4 regions of the Mesorhizobium sp. genome follow, and region 1 is predicted to be linked to each of the others. Evidence: predicted binding sites of a transcription regulator. Region 1 holds the regulator's gene; each other region holds the start of a gene.
What was found. Region 1 encodes PhoB, which activates phosphate uptake and scavenging genes when phosphate is short. Its sites were predicted from a motif close to TGTCATNNANCTGTCAT; they were not measured.
Positions count from the first base shown of each region.

Region 2: a site for PhoB is predicted at 2,022-2,038, ahead of phnF (phosphonate metabolism transcriptional regulator PhnF). Genes of this name have one in related genera too.
Region 3: a site for PhoB is predicted at 3,765-3,781, ahead of ACO07C_RS15665 (DUF1045 domain-containing protein). Genes of this name have one in related genera too.
Region 4: a site for PhoB is predicted at 3,560-3,576, ahead of ACO07C_RS12760 (ceramide glucosyltransferase). Genes of this name have one in related genera too.

Region 1 is NZ_OZ245860.1:4,285,558-4,291,249, forward strand. It holds gene pstA (phosphate ABC transporter permease PstA) at 1-207, shown strand, start outside; gene pstB (phosphate ABC transporter ATP-binding protein PstB) at 204-1,007, shown strand; gene phoU (phosphate signaling complex protein PhoU) at 1,033-1,740, shown strand; gene phoB (phosphate regulon transcriptional regulator PhoB) at 1,757-2,446, shown strand; gene ACO07C_RS20465 (ROK family protein) at 2,459-3,703, opposite strand; gene xylF (D-xylose ABC transporter substrate-binding protein) at 4,002-5,042, shown strand; gene ACO07C_RS20475 (sugar ABC transporter permease) at 5,191-5,692, shown strand, end outside.
Region 2 is NZ_OZ245860.1:4,571,375-4,577,066, forward strand. It holds gene ACO07C_RS21845 (carbon-phosphorus lyase complex subunit PhnI) at 1-868, opposite strand, end outside; gene phnH (phosphonate C-P lyase system protein PhnH) at 870-1,481, opposite strand; gene phnG (phosphonate C-P lyase system protein PhnG) at 1,481-1,942, opposite strand; gene phnF (phosphonate metabolism transcriptional regulator PhnF) at 2,060-2,809, shown strand; gene ACO07C_RS21865 (zinc-binding alcohol dehydrogenase family protein) at 2,825-3,841, opposite strand; gene ACO07C_RS21870 (ABC transporter permease) at 3,910-4,878, opposite strand; gene ACO07C_RS21875 (sugar ABC transporter ATP-binding protein) at 4,875-5,692, opposite strand, start outside.
Region 3 is NZ_OZ245860.1:3,310,560-3,316,251, reverse strand. It holds gene ACO07C_RS15685 (ABC transporter permease) at 1-313, shown strand, start outside; gene ACO07C_RS15680 (SMP-30/gluconolactonase/LRE family protein) at 316-1,197, shown strand; gene phnN (phosphonate metabolism protein/1,5-bisphosphokinase (PRPP-forming) PhnN) at 1,217-1,846, opposite strand; gene ACO07C_RS15670 (alpha-D-ribose 1-methylphosphonate 5-triphosphate diphosphatase) at 1,843-2,982, opposite strand; gene ACO07C_RS15665 (DUF1045 domain-containing protein) at 3,018-3,725, opposite strand; gene iolB (5-deoxy-glucuronate isomerase) at 3,878-4,690, opposite strand; gene ACO07C_RS15655 (DUF3329 domain-containing protein) at 4,696-4,914, opposite strand; gene iolE (myo-inosose-2 dehydratase) at 4,959-5,692, opposite strand, start outside.
Region 4 is NZ_OZ245860.1:2,667,943-2,673,634, forward strand. It holds gene ACO07C_RS12750 (2'-deoxycytidine 5'-triphosphate deaminase) at 1-871, opposite strand, end outside; SAM riboswitch at 950-1,027, shown strand; gene ACO07C_RS12755 (O-succinylhomoserine sulfhydrylase) at 1,084-2,274, shown strand; gene ACO07C_RS12760 (ceramide glucosyltransferase) at 2,302-3,453, opposite strand; gene apaG (Co2+/Mg2+ efflux protein ApaG) at 3,681-4,073, shown strand; gene ACO07C_RS12770 (Hsp33 family molecular chaperone) at 4,161-5,192, opposite strand; gene argF (ornithine carbamoyltransferase) at 5,271-5,692, opposite strand, start outside.

The DNA.
Region 1 (5,692 bases):
CTCTTTACAGCGCTCAACAACCAGTTCTGGTCGAGCAATCTCAACGCGCCGATGGCCAGCCTGCCTGTCACCATCTTCCAGTTCGCTCTCAGCCCCTATGAGGAATGGCAGCAACTGGCCTGGACCGGCGCACTCATCATCACATTGACGGTTCTCGCGCTCAGCATCTTCGCGCGCAGCCTGACCGGACGCAGAGAGGACAAATGAGCCAGATGTTGTCGCCAGACATGACGATCGCCGCCGAGGCAGCGACCAAGGCCAAGATCGAGGTCAAGAACCTCAACTTCTACTACGGCCAGAGCAAGGCGCTGAAGGACATCACGCTGTCGTTGCCGGAGCGCAGCGTCACCGCCTTCATCGGACCGTCGGGCTGCGGGAAGTCGACGCTGCTGCGCGTCTTCAACCGCATCTACGAGCTCTATCCCAAGCAGACCGCCGAGGGCCAGGTGCTGCTCGACGGCCAGAACATTCTTGACCGTTCGCAGGATCTCAATCTGCTGCGCACCAAGATAGGCATGGTGTTCCAGAAGCCGACGCCGTTCCCGATGTCGATCTATGAGAACATCGCTTTCGGCGTCAGGCTCTATGAGAAGATCAGCAAGGCCGAGATGGATGGCCGCGTCGAACAGGCGTTGAAGCGTGCCGCTCTTTGGAACGAGGTCAAGGACAAGCTGAACGCCAGCGGCCTCAGCCTCTCCGGCGGCCAGCAACAGCGGCTCTGCATCGCCCGCACCGTGGCGGTGAAGCCGGAAGTCATCCTGCTCGACGAGCCGGCTTCGGCGCTCGACCCATTGTCGACGGCCAAGATCGAGGAGCTGATCGACGAATTGCAAGCCGACTACACGATCGTCATCGTCACCCACAACATGCAGCAGGCGGCGCGCGTATCGAAGCAGACGGCCTTCATGTATCTGGGCGAACTGGTCGAGTTCGACCGCACCGAGAAGATCTTCACGTCGCCCCGCGAGAAGCGCACGCAGGACTACATTACCGGCCGCTTCGGCTGAGCTCAGGCATACGAGGGACAGAATCATGAGCGAACACACAGTCGCTGCTTTCGACGAGGATCTCGGACAGATCAGCAGGCTCATCAGCGACATGGGCGATCTCGCCGGTTCGATGGTCGGCGGCGCGACCAAGGCATTGCTGAATTCCGACAACGCACTGGCCCAGCGCGTCGTGTCCGATGACGCCATCATGGACGCGCGCCAGCGCGAGCTCGACGACCGCGCCATCACCCTGATCGCCAAGCGCCAGCCGATGGCCGACGACCTGCGCCATGTCGTCGGCTCGATCCGCATGGCCGGCGATCTCGAACGCATCGGCGACCTTGCCAAGAACATCGCCAAGCGCGTCGGCACCGTCGGCCTCAGCGTCACCCCGCGCGACCTGTCGCATTCGATCGACGGCATGGCGCAACTGGTGCTGATCCAGGTGCAGGGCGTCATCGAGGAGTATGCGGCGCGTGATGCCGCCGCGCTGGCAAAGCTGCGGGCCGACGACGAACGCATCGACGTCAAATACACTTCGGTGTTCCGCGAACTCCTGACCTATATGATGGAAGACCCGCGCAACATCACCGCGTGCACGCATCTTCTGTTCTGCGCCAAGAATCTCGAACGCATCGGCGACCACGTGACCAACATCGCCGAGAATGCGTATTATGTCCTGACCGGCACGCAACTGCCCGCCAATCGCCCGAAGCAGGACGAGACGGCGATGTCCGCACCGGCTGCATGACAGGGGTGACCAAGCGATGATCGCGCCACGCATCATGGTGGTGGAGGATGAGGAGCCGCTGGGGGTGCTGCTCCGTTACAATCTCGAATCCGAAGGCTACCAAGTCGAGGTGGTGACGCGCGGCGACGAAGCCGAGATTCGCCTGCAGGAGAACGTACCCGACCTCCTCGTACTCGACTGGATGGTGCCGGCGGTGTCGGGCATCGAACTCTGCCGCAGGTTGCGGATGCGCTCGGAAACCGAACGGCTGCCGATCATCATGCTGACCGCGCGGGGCGAAGAGAGCGACCGCGTGCGCGGCCTTTCCACCGGCGCCGACGATTATCTGGTCAAGCCGTTCTCGACGCCCGAATTCATGGCCCGCGTGAAGGCCCTGCTGCGCCGTGCCAAGCCGGAAGTCCTGTCCAGCGTGCTCAAGGTCGGCGACATCGTTCTCGATCGTGAATCGCACCGGGTCTATCGCAAGAAGAGCGAAATCAGGCTCGGTCCGACCGAATTCCGCCTGCTCGAATTCATGATGCGCCACCCCGGCCGGGTGTTCTCGCGCAGCCAACTGCTCGACAATGTCTGGGGCGAGACGATCTATATCGACGAGCGCACGGTGGACGTGCATGTCGGGCGCCTGCGCAAGGCAGTCAACAATGGCCGCATGCCCGATGTCATCCGCACGATACGCGGAGCCGGCTACGCGATCCGGGAAGACTGATGACTACCGTACCTACGCGACGTTCTTGCCGATAGCGCCGGACTTCGCCTGCGCGCCCGGCGCGAAAATCTCCTGGTCGACGAAGGTCAGCGCGCGCATGGCGCAGCCTTCGCGGATCAAAGGCAGTTCGTTCGGTTCGGTATCGAAGGAGATCGATTTCGAGTGCTGGCCGCCGGCGGTCTGTGCGATCGCCTCGCGCAATGCCGGCTCGATCAGGTCGAAGGCGGCGGCGCTGACGCCGACCATGGCGACCGGGGCCGGGTCGATGAGTGCGAACAGGCTGCCGAGGCCAAAGCCGAGCGCTTCGCCGGCCTTGCGATAGGCCGCGCGCTCCGGGCCGTCCTTTTCGCGCGCCACGGCCGCCAGAGTCCGCATGTCCGCGTCGCTGACGTCTATCGGCTCGGCGTCCTCGCCCATCTGTCTTGCATTGCGCCAGATGGCGTAATTGCCGGCATAGGCCTCGACACAGCCGCGCCGTCCGCAGCGACAGAGCGCGCCGTAAGGCCGGTGGATCATGTGGCCGAACTCTCCGCCCGAAGAATGCGTGCCGGTAAACAACTCGCCCTTCAGCACCAGGCCCATGCCGATGCCGTGCGACAGCAGGATGGCGATGAAATCGTCACGGTAACGCTCCGGATCGCGCCAGCGCAACGCAATCGCCATCATGTTGCAGTCGTTCTCCATGGTGGCGGCAATGCCGAATTCGCGCTCCAGTATGTCGGCGAAGGCGATGTTGGTCTCTGGCGTGATCGGCGACCATAGCATGGCGCGGGCATGGGAATCGGTGATGCCCTGGATCGCCAGCGCGATACGGGCGACGCTGCGGACGTCGAGGTCGGGGTCCTCGAGCCGGCGCCGGACGATGGCAACGCATTCGCCGATCAGCTCGTCACGCGGCATGGTCAGCGTGTCCAGCCGGCGTTGCTCCTCGGCTATCACCTGTCCGGCATAGTCGATGACGGCGACCGAGAGAAAATTGAGCGACAGCACAACGGTCATGACCGCCGCCGCTTCCGGATTGAGGCCAAGACCGACCTGAGGCCGGCCCCGCTTCAGCGATCCGGCCTCGCTCGGCTTGGTTTCCGCCAGTATGCCTTCGCCGATCAGATCGGATGAAATCGTCGATATGGTCGAATGGCTAAGTCCGGTGGTCGCCGCGATCTCGGTGCGCGAGGGCTGTCCGGTCCGGCGTACGGCCGCAATCACCATCGCCCGGTTGCGCCGGCGTAGATCGTCGTGACGGATTCCGACCGACATGCTCTTTCACATCCTCCCTGCCGCAGCAGCCTTTTCGTGATGTCGAAGGCCATCAGCGACGCCTGAGGCGCATCGCGCCGCAGGTTGTTTTAAACCAAATTCTGGCAGAAGCCCGCGATCCTGTCATTATTTATTCGGAGCTCGAAAAAAATTCACGTGGACATCAAAATCCATCAGAATCGATGTTGACAGCGTTCCGGTGTTGCATCAGTGTTTTTTCGAGGCTCGAAAAAATGGAGCCTCTGTGCCGGCCTTCGGGTCAGTTTGGTCGCGCCATACGCGGCGCAGGGAGGATAACATGAAAAGATTCACAGCCGCCATCCTGGCGGGTGTCGCCATGTCGCTGACGCTCGTGTCGGTCGCGCAGGCGAAGGGCAAGGTCATCGGCGTTTCCTGGTCGAACTTCCAGGAAGAGCGCTGGAAGACCGATGAGGCCGCGATGAAGAAGGCGATCGAGGCCGCCGGCGACAAGTATATTTCCGCTGACGCGCAGTCCAACCCGGGCAAGCAGCTGACCGACGTCGAAAGCCTGATCTCGCAGGGCGCCAACGCGCTGATCATCCTGGCGCAGGATGCCTCGGCCATCGGACCGGCCGTGCAGAAGGCACTCGACGAAGGCATTCCGGTGGTCGGCTATGACCGCCTGATCGAGAACAAGGACGTGTTCTACCTCACCTTCGACAACAAGGAAGTGGGTCGCATGCAGGCTCGCGAAGTGTTCAAGGTGAAGCCCGAGGGCAACTACGTGTTCATCAAGGGCTCGGGTGCTGATCCGAACGCCGACTTCCTGTTCTCGGGGTCGATGGAAGTGCTCAAGGCAGCGATCGACAGCGGCAAGATCAAGAACGTCGGCGAGGCCTATACCGATGGCTGGCTGCCGGCCAACGCGCAGAAGAACATGGAGCAGTTCCTGACCGCCAACGACAACAAGGTCGATGCGGTGGTGGCGGCCAATGACGGTACGGCCGGCGGCGTCGTCGCGGCGCTGACCGCGCAAGGTTTGGCCGGCACCGTGCCGGTGTCGGGCCAGGACGGCGACCATGCCGCGCTGAACCGCATCGCACTGGGCACGCAGACCGTGTCGGTGTGGAAAGATGCCCGCGAGCTCGGCAAGAATGCCGCCGAGATCGCCTCGCAGCTGGCCGACGGCAAGAAGATGACCGACATCGCCGGCGAGAAGGACTTCACCACGCCAGGCGGCAACACCGTCAAGTCGTTGTTCCTGACCCCGGTCGCCATCACCAAGGCCAACCTCAACGTCGTCATCGACGCCGGCTGGATCAAGAAGGACGAGGTTTGCGCCGGCGTGGCCGCGGGCAGCGTCCCCGCCTGCAACTAAGAAGCCGTCCAACCCTGCTCGATCACGACGCCGCGGCCCCAAAGAGCCGCGGCGTTTTCTCAAAAAGATTTGTGTTTCCGCCTTGGGCGGGTAGCTTCTAGGCTGGTTTCGGCATCCGCGTCAGACGGCAAGCCGTTGGGAGGAAATCATGACCGACACAACGTCCACCCCGCAGGCCGATACCGCGCGGGCGTCCGAGCTCGGCGCGGTTGCCCGTTTCCTGAAGGCGACCGAGATCGACACCCGCATGCTGGGCATGGTCGGCGCGCTGCTGGTCATCTGGATCGGCCTGCACGTGATTTCCAGCGTACGCCTCGGAGTCAATCCACTCGATTTCGACAGCCGTACCTTCCTGACGCCGCGCAATCTCTGGAACCTGTCTGTGCAGACATCCGCGGTCGCCATCATGGCCTGCGGCATGGTGCTGGTCATCGTCATGCGCAACATCGATCTCTCCGTCGGCTCCGTCGAAGGCGTGATCGGCATGGTGATGGGTTTCGCGCAAGTGCATTTCCTGGTGCGGTTCGTCGGGCTTGAGCTCGGCAATCCGTGGATATGGGTCCTGGCGCTGCTGATTGGCCTGGCGCTCGGCCTGCTGATCGGCGCCTTCCAGGGTTTCATCATCGCCTATCTCGAAGTGCCGGCCTTCA
Region 2 (5,692 bases), 290 kb from region 1:
CCATGGCCATCGCCTTGCGTTCGCTCTGGCCGAAGACCAGGCCGTAGCCGCGCGTGAATTGCGGCGGCGCCTTGGCCGAGCCCTTGAACTGGTTGACCATCTGGCATTCGGTGACGCGCACCGTGCCGAGCGGAACGGCGAAGGGCAATTCGGGTACGTCGAGCTCCAGCTCGACCTCGCCGATGCGGATCTCGCCGACAAAGGGATGGTTGCGGGCATAGCCGCGCTGGGTGGAATAGCCGAGCGCCAGCAGGAAACCCTCGTCGCCGCGTGACAGCGCCTGCAGGCGAATGTCGCGCGCCATCGGGAATTCCAGCGGCTCGCGGGTGATGTCGCCGGGTACATGATCCTTCGGCATATCGCCATCCGGCTCGATCAGGCCCTCGCGGGCCAGGATGGCGGAGACGCGCGGCATGGCCTCGGCCGCACCGGCGCGTTGCCGAGGTTCGGCGACATCGCCGCCAGCGGCGAGCTCGGGGTCGAGCAGGCGGTGCGTGTAGTCGAAGGTCGGGCCGAGCAGCTGGCCGCCGGGCAGGTCCTTGTAGGTCGCCGACACGCGACGCTCAACCTGCATCGCTCCGGTGTCCATCGCCTTGGTGTAGCCGAAGCGCGGCAGTGTGGTGCGATAGGCACGAACCAGGAAGATCGCCTCGATCATGTCGCCGCGTGCCTGGACGATGGCGAGTGCGGCCAGTTCACGATCGTAGAGCGAACCTTCGCTCATCACCCGGTCGACGCCGAGCGCCAGCTGCTCGACGATCTGGTCGAGGCGAAGTGCGGGGACGGAACGATCACCGCGCCGACGGTCGGCAAGCAGGCTGTGGGCGTTGGCGATTGCGGCCTCGCCGCCCTTTACCGCGACATACATCTTACGCCTCCATCGTCTTGATGCGCGTGGTGCGCGGCAGGCAGGCAATGCTGTCAGGCGTGGCAAGGATGATGTCGATGCCGCGCGGAAAGCGCTGGTTGTTCTGTTTCCATTGCTCGACGAAGTGGCGCGGCATCTGCGCCGGCGCGATCGTCGCCGTCGTCTCGATGCCGGGGCCCTGCAGCAACAGAGGCGTGCCCGAGGCAAGATCGCTCATCTGCAGGATCAGCGTCGTGGAGCGGTCGGGATATTCCTGGGTGCCTTGCGAAAACCCGTCGAGCGCCATCATTTCGCAAGGGGAGGTGATGATAGCGAAATGGGCATCGGCCGGCGTGTTGGCCAGTGGCGCGCCGGAGTGGAACCCTAGCCAGGATTTCACCGTCACGGCAGCCTGCAGCGCAGGGTCGAGCCACACCGGCGTGTCGTTGTCGCACAGCGCCAGCGCGATGGCGCCGGCCGTCGCCGACAGCGGCGCCGGGGGGCGGGCAAGGGCCGGCAGTTTCAGCACGGTGCCTGGCCGCGCCATCGCGTCCATAACGCCGCGAAAGACCGTCTGGGCATTGAACACGGGATCGGCGAAGCCGCCCTCGATCGATTGGGCCGTGATGTCCATCAGTCTTCTCCGCGTACCATGGTGAAGAAATCCACTTTCGTCGCCGCCGTCTCGGCGCGGCTTTTTTCTCGTGCCCTGGCCAGTTCCTCCTGCAAGGGTGCGATGATCCTGGTCTCGACTTGGGCTCGCCGGACAGGGTCCTGCCAGAGCGCGTCGGCAATCGCCGCCAGCTTCGCCTTCTGCTTGTCCCGGCCGAGAGCGTAGCAGTGGCCAACCTGTCCTGACGGAAGCCGCACAGTGGCGCGCGTTACCGTCGCCTCGCCGACGTTGAACGGGGCGCCACCGCCGCCGATCCGGCCGCGCACGGTGACCAGCCCCGTTTCGGGGCCGCGCAGCAGCTCGGCCTGCGCGGGCAGACCGGACTCGTTCCACAGGCGAACGATGTCGTCGCCACTGGATTGCGCCAGGGTCGCCATGGCGGCCTTGCGCTCTGCCTGGTCGCGCGCTTCCTGTCCTCGCATCGAACCTTCCTTTCGGTTTCGAATTTGTCTAGTGATATAGACAACTATACAAATTATACCTATTATCTAGCGCGTGTCCATGACGGGTGGATGACAGGGGCAACAAGGGCGTGGAACATGGCTGGGCAGCATATGGCCAACAGTATCGAGCGGCGCAGCGGCGTCTCCCTGTGGCGACAGATCGCCGACAGGATCCTGCAGGCGATCGCCGCCGGCGACTTCCCCGAGAACGCCGCGCTACCGCCCGAGGTGGCGCTGGCGGAGCGCTATGGCGTCAACCGCCATACGGTGCGCAGCGCCATAGCCGCGCTTGTGCAGGAAGGCGTGCTCAGGGCGGAGCAGGGACGCGGGACGTTCGTGCTGTCGCGCAAGCGCCTGTCCTATCCGATCGGCGCGCGGACGCGCTTCTCGACAGGCCTGCAAGGGCAGACGACAGAGCGCCACATCTTGTTGCTTGCTTCATGCGTCGAGCCGGCAAGCCAGCGCGTCGCGGAGGGTCTTGGCCTTGCCAAGGGCTCGAATGTCATCCGTCTGGAAACGCGCGGCCAGGCCGACGGGCTGCCTGTGTCGCGCGCCGCCGGCTGGTTCGATGCCAAACGCTTTGACGGCATCGACAAGGCCATGGCGCAGACCGGTTCCATCACCGCATCGCTGGCACGTTTCGGCATCGACGATTATCTCAGGCAATCCACGGTGCTGTCGGCGCGCCACGCCGACGCGACGGATCTTGCGGATCTCGACCTGCAGCCCGGCGCCATCGTGCTGGTCACCGTCTCCGTCAACGTCACGCCGGACGGCCAGCCGATCCAGTTTTCAGAGTCGCGGTTTCCGGCTGAGCGGGTGGAGCTCAAATTGTCGGCATTGTAGGCTGCCGCTGGCTGGCTAACCGATCTCGATCACTGCCTTTATCAGGCCGGATTTCTCATGCGACCAGCGGGCGAGATGGGCTGGTGTTTCGGCCAGCCTGGTGCGGTGGGTTACGAGCTTTGCCAAGGGAACCGCGCCGTTGCGGATCGAGGCGGCGACATGGTCGAAATCGGCGCGCAGCGCGTTGCGGCTGCCGATCAGCGTCATCTCGCGCTTGTGGAATTCCGGGTCGGAGAAGCTGATGTCGTCCTTGACGACGCTGACCAGCACCAGCGTTCCGCCATGAGAGACATGGGCGAAGGCCGACTGCACCGACTGGGTGTTGCCGGTGGCGTCGAAGACGACGTTGAAACCGTCGCCACCGGTTGCCTGCCTGACCAGGTCGGACGCCGCGCCGCGCGAGCCGTCGAGGGTCTGGAAGCCGAGCTCACCTGCCGCGAAATCCAGCCGTTCACTGCTCATGTCGAGCAGAGTCACGTCGAGCCCGGCAATGCGGGCGAAGATCGCCGTGCCAAGCCCGATCGGGCCGGCGCCGATGACCAGCGTGCGCACGCCAGGTTCCGCCCGCGCGCGCCGCACGGCATGCGCGCCGATGGCCAGGAACTCGACGGCGGCGGCATCGGCCAGCGACAGCCCGTTGGCAGGATAGAGGTTCTGCTGGGGAACGAGGATTTCCTCGCACATGGCGCCGTCACGATGGACGCCGAGCACCTCGATGCCGACGCAGCAGTTCGGCTTGCCATTTCGGCAGGCTATGCACTTGCCGCAGGACAGATAGGGATTGATGACGACCGGCTCGCCAACGGCAAGAGCGACGCCTTCACCGATGTCGATGATGGTTCCCGACACTTCGTGACCCATCACGCGGGGGTAGGCGAGGAAGGGGTGCTTGCCTTCGAAGATATGGTAGTCGGTGCCGCAGATGCCGACATGGCTGACCGCGACCAGCGCCCAACCGGGAGGCGGTGCGCCGGGCGCGGGACGATCTTCCAGGACAAGGTCGCCGGGCGAGCGGCACACGACAGCTTTCATGCTTCAATCCAATCGGTTGGTGCATCGCCGGCTCCGGCAGGCCGGGCCGGCGATTGATATCGATGCGCCTACTTCCCGCCGCGTCGGCGCAACCCGTCGAAGTAGACGATAATGATGATCAGTGCGCCGGTGATGACACGCTGCCAGAAGGCGTTGACGTTGAGCAGGTTGGCGCCGTTGTTGATGGTGGCCAGGATGAACGCGCCGAGCAGAGGCCCCTGCACGGAACCGACCGCGCCGAACAGCGAGGTGCCGCCGATGACGGACGAGGCGATCGCCTGCAATTCCCAGCCCTCGGCCTGGGTCGGATTGCCGATGCCGATGCGCGAGGCCAGCAGCACGCCGACAAATGCCGCGCACAGGCCAGAGAGCGTGTAGGCCATGAAGATGGTGCGCTGGACGCTGACGCCGGACAGGCGCGAGGCCTCGGCATTCGAGCCGACCGAGAACAGGTAGCGCCCCCAGCGGCTATGCTGCAGGAAGACATAGGCGGGGATGCCGACCAGGAGGACCATCCAGAACAGGTTGGGAATGCCGAGGAAGGAATTGCGCGAGAACTCCTGGAAGGCATCGTTGTTGATCGAGATTGAATTGCCGTTGGTCATCAAAAGGCCGATGCCGCGCAGCGAGGTCAGCGTCGCCAGCGTGATGATGAAGGGCGGCAAACCCATCTTGACGATGCCGAAGCCATGAAACAGGCCGATGGCGACACCGACCAGCAAGGTCAGGAAGATGGCCAGGAAAACCGGTAGGCCGGCATTGATCAGCATCGCGGCAATGACGGTGGCGAAGCCGACAACGGCGCCGACGGAAAGGTCTATGCCGCCGGTGATGATGACGAAGGTCTGCCCGACTGCAAGGATCGCGATCATCGAACCCTGGCGCAGCAGGTTCGAGATGTTGTTGGCCGATGCAAAGCTTGATGTGGAGAAGGACAGGATGACCCACAGCAGCACCAGCAGGGCCAGAAGCGTCAGGCCGAACAGGGCGTTGTAATTGCGCTTTGGTTTTTCGGCGGGAATAGCCTCGGTGCTCATGTCTGTCCTCCCAGCGTTTCTTGTTTCTCGGCGAGCGCCTGCGTCAGAATTTCCTCGTGATCGGCGCTACGGAACCCATGCGTGGCCACCAGCTTGCCGCGCCGGAACACGTGCAGCGTGTCGGCGAGTTCGTAGACCTCCGGCAGGTAGGACGAGATCAGGATGATGCCGGCGCCCTTGGACAGCAAGGCACTAAACAGGCGGTAGATTTCCGCCTTTGTGCCGACATCGACGCCGACGGTCGGCTCGTCGAAGATGAACAGCCTGGCGCCATGGGCCAGCCATTTGCCGATGACGATCTTCTGCTGGTTGCCGCCCGACAGGCTGGAGGCCAAAGCGCCGCGTGTCGGGGTCTTGATCCTCAGATCGGCGATCTGCCGGTCGGCCTCGGCTTTCTCCTGCGAGCCGGAGATCAGAAGATTCTTGGAGATGCGCTTGTAGATCGGAAGATTGAGGTTGAGGCCGACCGGCAGGTTGAGGCAGAGGCCCTGGTCGCGGCGGCTTTCCGGCGCCAGCGCCATGCCGAGCTTGATGGCGTCATGCTCCGAGTTGACCTGGACCGGCTTGCCGTCCCAGAGAATCTCGCCAGCCGATTTGCGGTGGCGGCCATAGACCGTGGTCACGAACTCGCTGCGCCCGGCGCCGATCAGGCCGTAGAGGCCGACGATCTCGCCGGCGCGGACGGTCATCGAGACATTCTCGAAGCCCTTGCCCGAGAGGTTCCTGGTTTCCAGGATCGTGGCACCCGGCGTGAAATGCTCCTTGTGGTAGATCTGCTCGATGGAGCGGTTGATCATCATCCTGACCAGTTCGG
Region 3 (5,692 bases), 970 kb from region 1:
CGCCGCCTTCGCCGGCATGCTTTTGACCGGCTATTCCGGCCAGGCCTATCTCGGCATGGGCGACGCCTATCTGTTCACCTCGATCGCCGCGGTCGCCATCGGCGGCGCCTCGATTCTCGGCGGCAGCGGGCACTATCTCGGCACCGTCGCCGGCGCCATGGTGCTGACCATCCTCACCGGCCTTTTGCCGGCGCTGAACCTTTCGAGCGGAGCGTTGCTCATCGTCTATGGCGCGGTGATCCTGCTCACCGTGTCGATCGGCAGCGAAACCTTCGCCGGTCTCGGCGGCAAGCTGCGCGGAAAAGAGGGCTGACCATGGTCGAAATCACCTGCGTCGTCGATGCGAAGGCCGAGCTCGGCGAAGGCACGCTCTGGGATCCGAAGGCCGGCGTGCTCTGGTGGATCGACATCTGGAAGAGGCTGATCCATCGCTACGATCCCGCGACCGGCAAGGACGAGGTCTTCGAGACGCCCGAATATCTAGGCTGCCTTGGCCTGCGCGAGAAGGGCGGCTTGGTGCTGACCATGACCGACGGCTTCCATTTCTTCGATCCGGCGACCGGCAGATTCGAGGCGATCGTCGACCCGGAAGCGCATATGCCGAGAACCCGCTTCAATGACGGCAAGCCCGACCGCCAGGGCCGCTTCTGGTCCGGCTCGATGTTCGAGGTGCCCGGCCAGCCAATTGAATTTATCGGCGCGCTCTACCGGCTCGATCCCGACCTTTCGGTGCACAAGATGATCGACGGCATCGGTTGCTCCAACGGGCTCGCCTGGAGCCCGGATTCAAAAACCATGTATTTCTCCGACAGCCACGCCGGCGCGGTCTGGGCCTATGATTTCGACCCCGCCACCGGCGACATCGAGAACCGTCGTACCTTCATCGACATGACGGTGACCGGCGGCGTCGCCGACGGCGCCACCGTCGACGCCGAAGGCTGCTACTGGGTGACCATTCCTGTGACCAGCAAGGTCTGTCGCTACGATCCTGATGGCGAGCTTATGCAGACGGTGGTTCTGCCGACCGACCTGCCGACCTGCTGCGAATTCGGCGGCGCGGATCTCGACATCCTCTATGTCACCTCGGCCGTGCTCAAGCGCCCGGCCAGCCACTTCGTCGGGCAGAAGAACCCAGGCGGGCTGTTCGCGCTCGATGTCGGCGTCAAGGGACTGACATTGCCCGCCTTCAAAGGGTAGCGCCGAGATACGCTGCCTATCAGATCAGGCCGGACATGTCCGAGAAGGCCATGGCCTTGCGCAGCACCTCGACAAAACGTTCGCCCGCCAGTTCGCGCGGGCCGCCATTGTCGATCGAGGTGACGCCAGGACCGGAGAGGGTCACGCTGGCGCTGCGCGCCAGCCGCGCCAGCACTTCGCCCCGCGATTCGCGGCCGCGCATCGCCAGCCGCTCGGCAAGGATCTCTGGCGACGCGGTGATCTCCACGACAGCCAGATTGGCATAGCGCTTACGCAGCACCGGGACGATCGCGCGCGACACATTGGCCACCGCGACGCGGCCATTGGCGACCGACCAGTCGACATCGGCCGGGATGCCGTAGCGCAGGCCATGTGCCTCCCACGACACGGCGAAGGCGCCGTCGGCTTCCGCCTCGATGAAGGCCGCCTCGGCCAGCGTGTCATGATCCTCGCTGCCCGCGTCACTCGGCCTCGTGATCACCCGGCGCACGAACTCGAGCCTGCTTTCGTCGGCAAAGCGGCTGCGCGCATAGTCGATGATCGTATCCTTGCCGGCGCCGCTCGGTCCGACGACGGCGATGAAGACGCCGTCGCGGATCGGAAAGGTGGCGGAGGACAATTCACGCTCGATCAAGGCCGACACCATCATGCAACCCGGCGCCCCTGGCGCCAGACGGTGCGCACGACCGGAACGTGGTCGTCGACGCGCACCCGAACCAGGTCGGCCCGGCGGCCCTGTTCGATGACGCCGCGATCGGTAAGGCCGATCGCATCGGCGGGGTTCTTCGAGACCATGGCGACCGCCTGCGGCAGGGAGATGCCGTCGACCATGTCGCCGAGGAAGAAGGCCGACTGGATCAGGCTGAACGGGATGTAGTCCGACGACAATATGTCGAGCAGGCCGTCGCTGGCCAGCGTCCGGGCCGAGACATTGCCGGAATGCGAGGCGCCGCGCATGACGTTGGGCGCACCCATCAGCACGCCGAGCCCGGCTTCCTTCGAAGCCCTCGCCGCGGCTTCCGTCGTCGGGAATTCGGCAACGCGCACGCCCTGTTCGATCGCCTCGTCGACATGGCCGACGGTGGCGTCGTCATGGCTCGCCAGCACGATGCCGCGCTCATGGCAGGCGGCGGCGATGACCGCGCGGTTCGGCCCCGAATTCGCCGCCGATTCCGCCATCCGCTTTTCGCAGAACAGCTTGAAGTCGCGGTCGGTCAGTTTCAGCTTGCGCTGGTAGTAGTAGGCGTAGGTCTCAAGGTTGACGAACTGGCGCTGGCCGGGAGCATGGTCCATCAGCGACGCCAGCCTGACCCTGTCATCCCCGTCGAAATTGGCGAAGGCCTGGAGGCAGTCCGGAGCCGAGACCTCGCAGCGCAGATGCAGGAAGTGATCGGCGCGAAGGCGGTCCTGTTGCACACTGTCCTCGATCGCGTCGGCCAGCTTGCGGATATCGGTCAATGTCAGGTCGGCGTCCTCATCCATGCCGACCCGCAAGGCGTCGAGCACGGTGGTGATGCCGGCCGTCGCCACCTGCGCGTCATGGGCAAGCACGGCCGCGATCGGATTCCAGCGCACCTTTGGCCGTGGCGCGTAGTGGCCTTCCAGATGATCGGTGTGCAATTCGACCAGCCCTGGAATGATGTAGTCGCCGCCCATGTCGTCGCCGATCCGGCTCGTGCCGGCTTCGATCCCGGCGATGAAGCCGTCACGCAGCACCAGCGAACCCTCGACGATCTCGTCGGCAAGCACGATGCGGGCGTTGTGGAGAACGGTTTCGACGGTCATTTCGGGTAGTCCTTGATTATTCAGGCAGGGATTGTTCAGGCGGTTTTTCTGGCCGGGCGGCGGCCGAGCGCGTGATGCGAAAGCACCATGAACGGCGCGCCTGGTTCGGTTTCGACGAACAGCGTCAGCGCATCCACCAGCACAGGCTTTTGCAGCACCTCCGCGAACAGGCTGTCGATCGCCGCACGAAGGCGAGTGGCTTCCTGTGGTCCGGCGCGGCCCGACAGCGTCATGTGGAAGCGGAAGGTCTCGAAGACATAGGGGTAGCCCCATTGGCAGAGGTTGCGGAACTCGCTCGGCTTCAGGGAATCGGGGCTGCGCCGCTCGATTTCCGCCTCGGTCAGCGGCGCGCGGAAACGGTCGAAATCGCGCACCACGTCATTGGCGAAGCTGTTGAGCGCCGGCACCGGTCCTTCCGGCACGAGCGCGAAGAAGCCGTCGATCTGGCTGACGATCAGGCGCGGGATCGTCACCACCGGCGTAGCCTCGGCGAAATTGTCCAGCGCGGCGCGCAATGAAGCCTCGGTTTCGGTCGCCGCCAGCCGGAAAGGCGCTTTCAGCGTGGCGTGAAAACCGTAGCGCCGTGCCGAAGCGGTATGGAAGGCCACCTCCGCCGCCGACAGGTCCGCCACGGCCTCGACCGGCCTTGTGGCGGCGCCAAACGGGTCGCGGCCCAGCCAGTTCGCGGCTATCCGCGCCAGCGGTTCATCCTGCCGGGGAGTGAAATAAACGGCATAACGCATGGGAAGTCCTCGTCAGACCTGCTGCCATAGGTGATTTCCATGACGGATTGACGAAGCCTTGCGGCGTTTCCGAGAACAAAAGAGCCGTTCAGGTCCTTAGCCGACGATTTTTTCGTGCTGGACCAGTCGCTTCAGGCGCAAGGACCAATCGATCACGCTTTCATCAGCCATTCGTGCTCGGGCGCATTGTGGAATTTCCACGTCCGCTTCGGCCCCGCCATGACATTCAGGTAGTATAGATCATAGCCATGGCACGCGGCGCAGGGATGGTATCCCCTGGGCACCAGCACCACATCGCCATCCTCGATCGCCATCGCTTCGTCGAGCGCGCGATGGCCGTTCCCGTCGGCGTCGGTATAGACGCGCTGGAAGGCGAAGCCTTGTGGCGGGTTGACGCGATGGTAGTAGGTTTCCTCGAGATAGGATTCAGCAGGCAGATTGTCCTGGTCGTGCTTGTGCGGTGGATAGCTCGACGTATGCCCGCCAGGCGTGATGACCTCGACCACCAGAAGCGAGTCCGCCGGCTTGCCCTCCGGCAATATGTTCGTGACATAGCGCGTGTTGGTGCCCTTGCCGCGCACCTCCTGGCCGAGATCGTCGGGCCCGATGACCCGCACCGGCAGGCCGCCGCCGAGACCGGGCGCCGAGCAGACCGCGAGTTCCAGTTCGGTATCAGCGGTCACCGACCAGCCCGACCCTTCGGGTACATAAACCGACCATGGCTTGCCCTCGAACGGCGACATGCGTTCGCCGAGCAGGCCAAGGTTCTTGCCGCCGGCCGAGGCCTTGCCTTTGCCCGTGACGAACACCAGGCATACCTCGCGGTATCCGGTCTCCCCGGACGCTGTCTCGCCGGGCTTCAGCCGGTGCAGATCGAAGCCGACATAGGTCCATCCTGCGGTTTTCGGCGTCACATGGGCGACGCGGCCATGACCCTTGTTGGCCTTCACGAGCAGCTTCGACATGCGGGCTATTCCTTCGGTTCGGGCTCAGTCGCGGCCTTGGCCTCATCGGCCGGCTTGTAGAGGTAGAAGAACTGCCAGACCGCGTACCCGGCGAAGCCGAGCGCGATCACGCCCCAGAACGGCGTGCCCGTCGCGAATTCGATGACGGACCAGACAAGACAGACCGCGACGACGGCAACGCGGCGCCATAGTGGGCGGAAGAATGGGTGCTCGTAATCTTTCATCCGGCCAACCTACAGCAACCCGGCGTCACCGAGAACCACCGCGCTCAGGCATTCGGAAAGCCCTGCGTCTCCACCGTGTAACCGGCCGCCGTCATGACGCGCATCAGTTCCTTGTAGCCGACCTCAGCCATCCTGAGCGGCGGGTTCTTCTTCGGGTCCTGCTCGGCCTCGACCACGAACCAGCCTTCGTAGCCATAGTCAGCGAACTTCTTCACGATGGCGCCGAAATCCAGCGAACCATCGCCCGGCACCGTGAAGGCGCCCAGCGCCACGGCGTCGAGGAAGGATTGCTTGGTGCGGTCGAGCTTGTCGATGACGCCGATGCGCACATCCTTCACATGCACATGGCTGATGCGCTTGTGGTGATTGTCGATGGCGCGCAGCACGTCGCCGCCGGCAAAGACCAGATGCCCGGCATCGAGCAGCAATGGAATGCCCTCTCCCGAATAGCGCATGAAGGCATCGAGTTCCGGCTCGGTCTCGACCACCGCGGCCATATGGTGGTGATAGGACAGCGGCATGCCCTGTTCGGCGCACCATTCGCCGAATTCGGTCAGGCGCCTGGCGTAAGTCTTCATCTCGTCGTCCGAGAGCTTCGGCTTGGTGGCAAGCGGCTTCGACCGATCACCCTGGATCGAGCGGCCGACTTCGCCATAGACGATGCAAGGCGCATCCACCGCCTTGAACAGGTCGATCATCGGTTGGATACGATCCTTGTTCTTGCCCATGTCCTCGTTGACAAGCGTGCCGGAAAACCAGCCGCCGCACAGCGTCACAT
Region 4 (5,692 bases), 1.6 Mb from region 1:
CGAAGAAGCCGGCATAGTGAACGCGGAATTCGCCGACCAGAGGGTCGAAGGGCGTCATTTCGGCAGCGTAGAGCGGCGGCACATGCACCGCTTCCTGGCTGACGAGGATGTAGAACTCATCGGGATCGAGTACGAGTTCACCGGCGCCGCTCTTATGGATCGGCTCCCAGAAATCGACGACCTCCTGCGCGGCGCGCTTGTCGACATCGACCAGCCCCGTGTGATGCTTTCCGCGATACCCGACAAGACCGTCCTTGTCACCGTTGAGGTCGATCGACAGCGCTATGCCACCACCGGAGATGTTGGGCGGATCGGTCGCGACCAGCATCTCGTTGCGATGCAGGTCGTGCAACTCGGCCTCGGACAGCAGCGCATTGCCGGTGCGGAAGCGTATCTGCGACAGACGCGAACCGGTGCGCAGCACGATCGGGAACGTGCGAGGGCTTACCTCCAGGTAGAGCGGGCCGTTATAGCCGGCGGCGATCTTGTCGAACTCGTGGCCGCGATCAGTCATGACGCGTGTGAAGATGTCCAGTCGGCCCGTCGAACTCTTGGGATTGGCCGAAGCGGAAATGTCGGCGGGAAGCGCCAGGCTCTCCAGCAGCGGCACTATGTAGACGCAGCCCGTTTCCAGCACCGCGCCTTCTGCCAGGCTGATCTCGTGCAGCTTTAGCCGGTCGAGCTTTTCCGAGACCTTGTGATTGGGACCGGGCAGGAACGAAGCCCGCACCCGCCAGGCCTTGTCCCCTAGCCTCAGGTCAAGGCTCGCCGGCTGGATCTGGTCGACATCCAGAGGGCGCGACGAGGTGAGCGCACCCGACTGGAACAGCGCCGAAATATCCTGATCTGGAAGAATGCCTGTCTGCCGCAAGGCTCTGCTCCTTAGCCGCTGGTACAAACCTCTTAATGAAGCCGGCAATTGACGCAAGCGCGGCGCGGGTCTAAAGGGTCGTTATCCCGTGGTGATTTGGCCGGTCGGCTTGCAGCCACGTTAAACAAGTCGCTAAAGGACCGTTGGCCGCAAGGCCGTATGGACCGGTTGCGACTTTCGCGGCCGGTTTTTTTGTGTCTGGAACAAAAGCGATGAGCACCAACAAGCGCAACTGGAAGCCTCAGACGGCACTCGTGCATAGCGGGACCTTGCGTTCCGGCTTCGGTGAAACCTCCGAGGCGATATACCTGACCCAAGGCTACGTTTACGAAACGGCGCAGGCGGCGGAAGCCCGATTCAAGGGCGAGGAACCCGGTTTCATCTATTCGCGATACGCCAATCCGACCGTCGACATGTTCGAGAAGCGCATGTGCGCGCTGGAAGGCGCCGAGGATGCGCGCGCCACGTCGTCGGGAATGGCGGCGGTGACCGCGGCCCTTCTGTGCAGCGTCAAGGCCGGCGATCACATCGTGGCGGCGCGCGCACTGTTCGGCTCCTGCCGCTGGGTGGTCGAGACGCTGGCGCCGCGATACGGCATCGAAGCGACGCTTGTCGACGGTACCGACATCGCAAATTGGGAACAAGCGGTCAGGCCGAACACCAAGCTGTTCTTCTTGGAGAGCCCAACAAATCCGACATTGGAGGTGGTCGATATCGCCGCCGTCGCCTCGCTGGCCAATTCGATCGGCGCGCGGCTCGTCGTCGACAATGTCTTCGCCACGCCGCTGCAACAGAAACCGCTGCAACTCGGCGCCCACATCGTCGTCTATTCGGCGACCAAGCACATAGACGGCCAGGGCCGCTGCCTCGGCGGCGTCATCCTGTCGGACAAGAAGTGGATCGACGAGAACCTGCACGACTATTTCCGCCATACCGGCCCCAGCCTGTCGCCCTTCAATGCCTGGACGCTGCTGAAGGGCCTGGAGACGCTGCCGCTGCGCGTGCGCCAGCAGACCGAAAGTGCAGGCCGTATCGCCGACTTCCTCGCCGAAAGGCCGGAAATCGCTCGGGTCATCTATCCGGGCCGGGCCGACCATCCGCAGGCCGATATCGTCAAGAAGCAGATGTCGGGTGGCTCGACGCTGATCTGTCTCGACGTCAAGGGCGGCAAGCAGGCGGCTTTCGCCCTGCAGAACGCGCTCGACATCGTGCTGATCTCGAACAATCTAGGCGACTCGAAGAGCCTGATCACCCATCCGGCCACCACGACGCACAAGAACCTGAGCGACGAGGCGCGCGCCGAACTGGGCATAGGGCCTGGCACGCTGCGCCTGTCGGTCGGTCTCGAGGACGCCGACGATCTGCTGGAGGATATCGAGCAGGCGCTGAAGTCGGTGAAGTAAGCGCACGGGCAGTACCGCCCGCTGCTTTCAGGCCCCGGACGGCGTTTCTTCCAGCTCGGTGGCCTTGGTGCCGATCGTCATGGCATTGCCGCGCCAGTCGACGGCGCCGCCGACCCATCCGCGCACCCACATGGCCGGCAGGATGCAGTCCCGCGCCATCATGGCCGGGATGGTCCGCCATGAGATGTACCAACCCTTGGCGAAAGCCAAGGCGCATTCCGGAAGGTAGGCTGCCGCCAGCAGGGCGGCGGCCGTCAACGGCAGGCTCCATCCAGCGCCAGCGGCGGCGGCCAGCGCGAGCAGCAGCGGCACGGCCACGCCGGTCAATATTTCGGGCGCGAAGAACAGCGGGAACGTCACACGGCGCAGCCGCGCCCAACGCGCCTGGCGCGACCAAATCTCGCCCAGCGTGCGCCGGCCCAACGGCTGCTCGAAGGGCGCGGCCACCAGATTGACGCGCAGGCCGAGCCCGTTCACCAGCTTGGTCGCCGCGGCATCTTCCGCGATCTCGGCCGCAAGCGCCCGAATGCCGCCATTGGCATCGAGCAGGGGCTTGTTCCACAACATGCTCTTGCCCTGGGCGAAGCCAAGGCCAATCGCCTCGCCGGCATACTGCCAGCGCGCCTGCAGCGTGTTGAGAAACGCGCATTCGACCTCGGCCCAGAAGCCGTCGGGACGAGATCCTATCGGTGTCGAGCAGACGAGGCCGGTTCCAGGCCCCCATGCCGACATCAGGTGCTGCACGTAGTCCCTGGGCATCAGGACGTTCGAATCGGCAAGGATCACCCATTCGTGGCGTGCCGCTTCCCAGCCCTTGACGCAATTGTTGAGCTTGGGGTTGCCGCTGATGCGGTCGTCACCGAAAAGCAGCCTGGCAGGCACATCCGGAAAGCGGGCGATGGCTTGTCTGATCAAGCCGACCACAGGATCGTCGGCCTGGGCGACGCAGAAGACAAGCTCATAATGCGGCCAGTCGAGCGAGAAGGCGCGCTCCAAAGTCTCTTCGGTGAAGGGCTCGACACCACGCGCCGGAATGACGATCGAGACCGTGGGAGCCATGCCGGCTGGCGGCGCGATGGTCCCGCGCCGCTTCAGCTGGAGCGAGGCGAGCACGATACTCGCAAGATTTGCAAGGATGAGGGCGGCGGAAAGCGGGGCAGCGATGAGTGTCAGTTCCATCGAGATCTGGTCACTCCAGAAAAACCGACCACTTGAGGGCCGTTTCCAACAGGTCGACAGAGCGCTGAGTCGCCCGGCACAATCCCGAGCACACCATCACTGTCATGTGTCACTTAAATGACATTGTTTGTCGGCACCTGCCCTTCAAGGCTGGTAAGAACCGGATACGCGCCATTGACCAGGCCAGGCGAGAACCCGAAAGTTGCCGGATTGTTTTGGAGTAGCCCATGTACAGCGCCGTAACGCGCAACATCGAAGTGCAGGTCAGGCCGTTCTATCTGGAGGAGCGCTCCGAGCCCTCCGAGAACCGCTACGTCTGGGGCTATCAGATAACGATCGACAACCAGTCCGATGAATTCGTGCAGTTGTTGTCACGCTACTGGCGCATCACGGACGGAACCGGCCGGGTCGAGGAGGTCAGCGGAGCCGGCGTGGTCGGCGACCAGCCCGAACTCAATCCGGGCGACAGCTATCAATACACTTCGGGCTGCCCGCTCTCGACGCCATCCGGCATCATGGTCGGGCACTACACGATGCGCAACAAGCGCGGCGAGACGTTTGACATCGCCATCCCCGCCTTCTCGCTCGACCTGCCGGGAACGCGGCGGACGGTAAATTGAACAACAACCATCGCGGAAGCGTTGGCGCGGCCCGTCATCCGCCCTGCGGGCTCCTTCTCCCCGTGAAACGGGGAGAAGGCGGCTCCTTTACCGCGCCGTGAATTCCGCCGGATCGAAGTCATATTGCTTCGAGCAGAATTCGCAGGCGACATGGATGCCGCCATCCTCGGTGCTTTCCTTGATCTCCTGCGCCGAGAAGCCCTCGAGGATGCCGCGGATCTTGTCCCTGGAGCACGAGCACTGATCGTCGACCGGGACGCCGCCGAACACGCGCACGCCATGCTCGTGGAACAGCCGATAAAGCAAGCGCTCGGCCCCGATGGTCGGGTCGATCAGTTCTGTCGGCTCGATCGTGCCGAGCAACGCAAGCAACTCCTGCCAAGAATTGTCGACGGGATCGTGGACTTCCTCACGCGGATCGCCGTCACCGCCAGGCAGATCCGGAACGCGCATGCGCTCGGGCGACTGCGGCAGGAACTGCGCCAGGATGCCGCCGGCGCGCCACTGCTCGCGCGCGCCGCCGACGCCGGGCGTCAACAGCTTCGCAACCGATAGCCTGACATCGGTCGGGATCTGCTCCGACTGACGGAAATAGGTGCGTGCCGCATCCTCCAGCGTTTCGCCATCGAGCTGGACGATGCCCTGATAGCGCTGCGTATGAGCGCCCTGGTCGATGGTCAGCGCCAGAACGCCGCTGCCGAGGAGCGTCTGCTGCGACGTTTCGCCTGCCGCGACGAGCGCTTCAAGCCGATCAGCATCGAAGCGCGCATAGGCGCGTAGCGCCGAGGGCGTGGAAAAATCCGCGACCAGCATATCGACTGGCCCGTCGGTACGGGTCTGAAGGATGAACTTGCCTTCGAATTTGAGCGATGTGCCGAGCAACACCGTCAGCACGCAGGCTTCCGCCAGCAGGCGGGCGACAGGCTCGGGATAGTCGTGGCGCGTGAGAATGGCGTCAAGCATCGGTCCGAGCTGGACGGTGCGGCCACGCACGTCGAGCGGACCGACCTCGAACGGCACGACATGGTCGTCACCGGCATAGCCGAATTCGCCGAGCTTGGGTTGATGTTCAGACAATTGATGGGTTTCCAACATGACAATGCTCCAGGGCGCGGCCATGCCGCCCTGTCGGGAGCATGCGTCGAAACGCGCTTGTTTTGCGTGATGCGCCGCAAATAGGCATCACACCTCCGGAGATCAAGCGCCGAGGCACCAGGCAAGCACCGCCTTCTGGGCGTGGAGCCGGTTCTCGGCTTCGTCGAACACCACCGAATGGGGACCGTCGATGACCTCGTCGGTCACCTCCTCGCCGCGATGCGCCGGCAGGCAGTGCATGAAAAGCGCGTCCGGCTTGGCATGGGCCATCAGCTTGGCATTGACCTGGTAAGGCGAGAACACGTTGTGGCCGCGGGCGCGATGCTCCTGACCCATCGACACCCAGCAGTCGGTAACGACGCAGTCGGCCTGGTCGACGGCTTCCTCGGGCGAACGGGTGAAATGCAGCTTGCCGCCATGCGCCTTCGACCAGTCGACATGCTTCTGCGCCGGCTCGCTGCCTTCCGGCACGGCGACGTTGAGATTGAAGCGGAACCGCGCCGAGGCTTCCAGCAGCGAGTGCA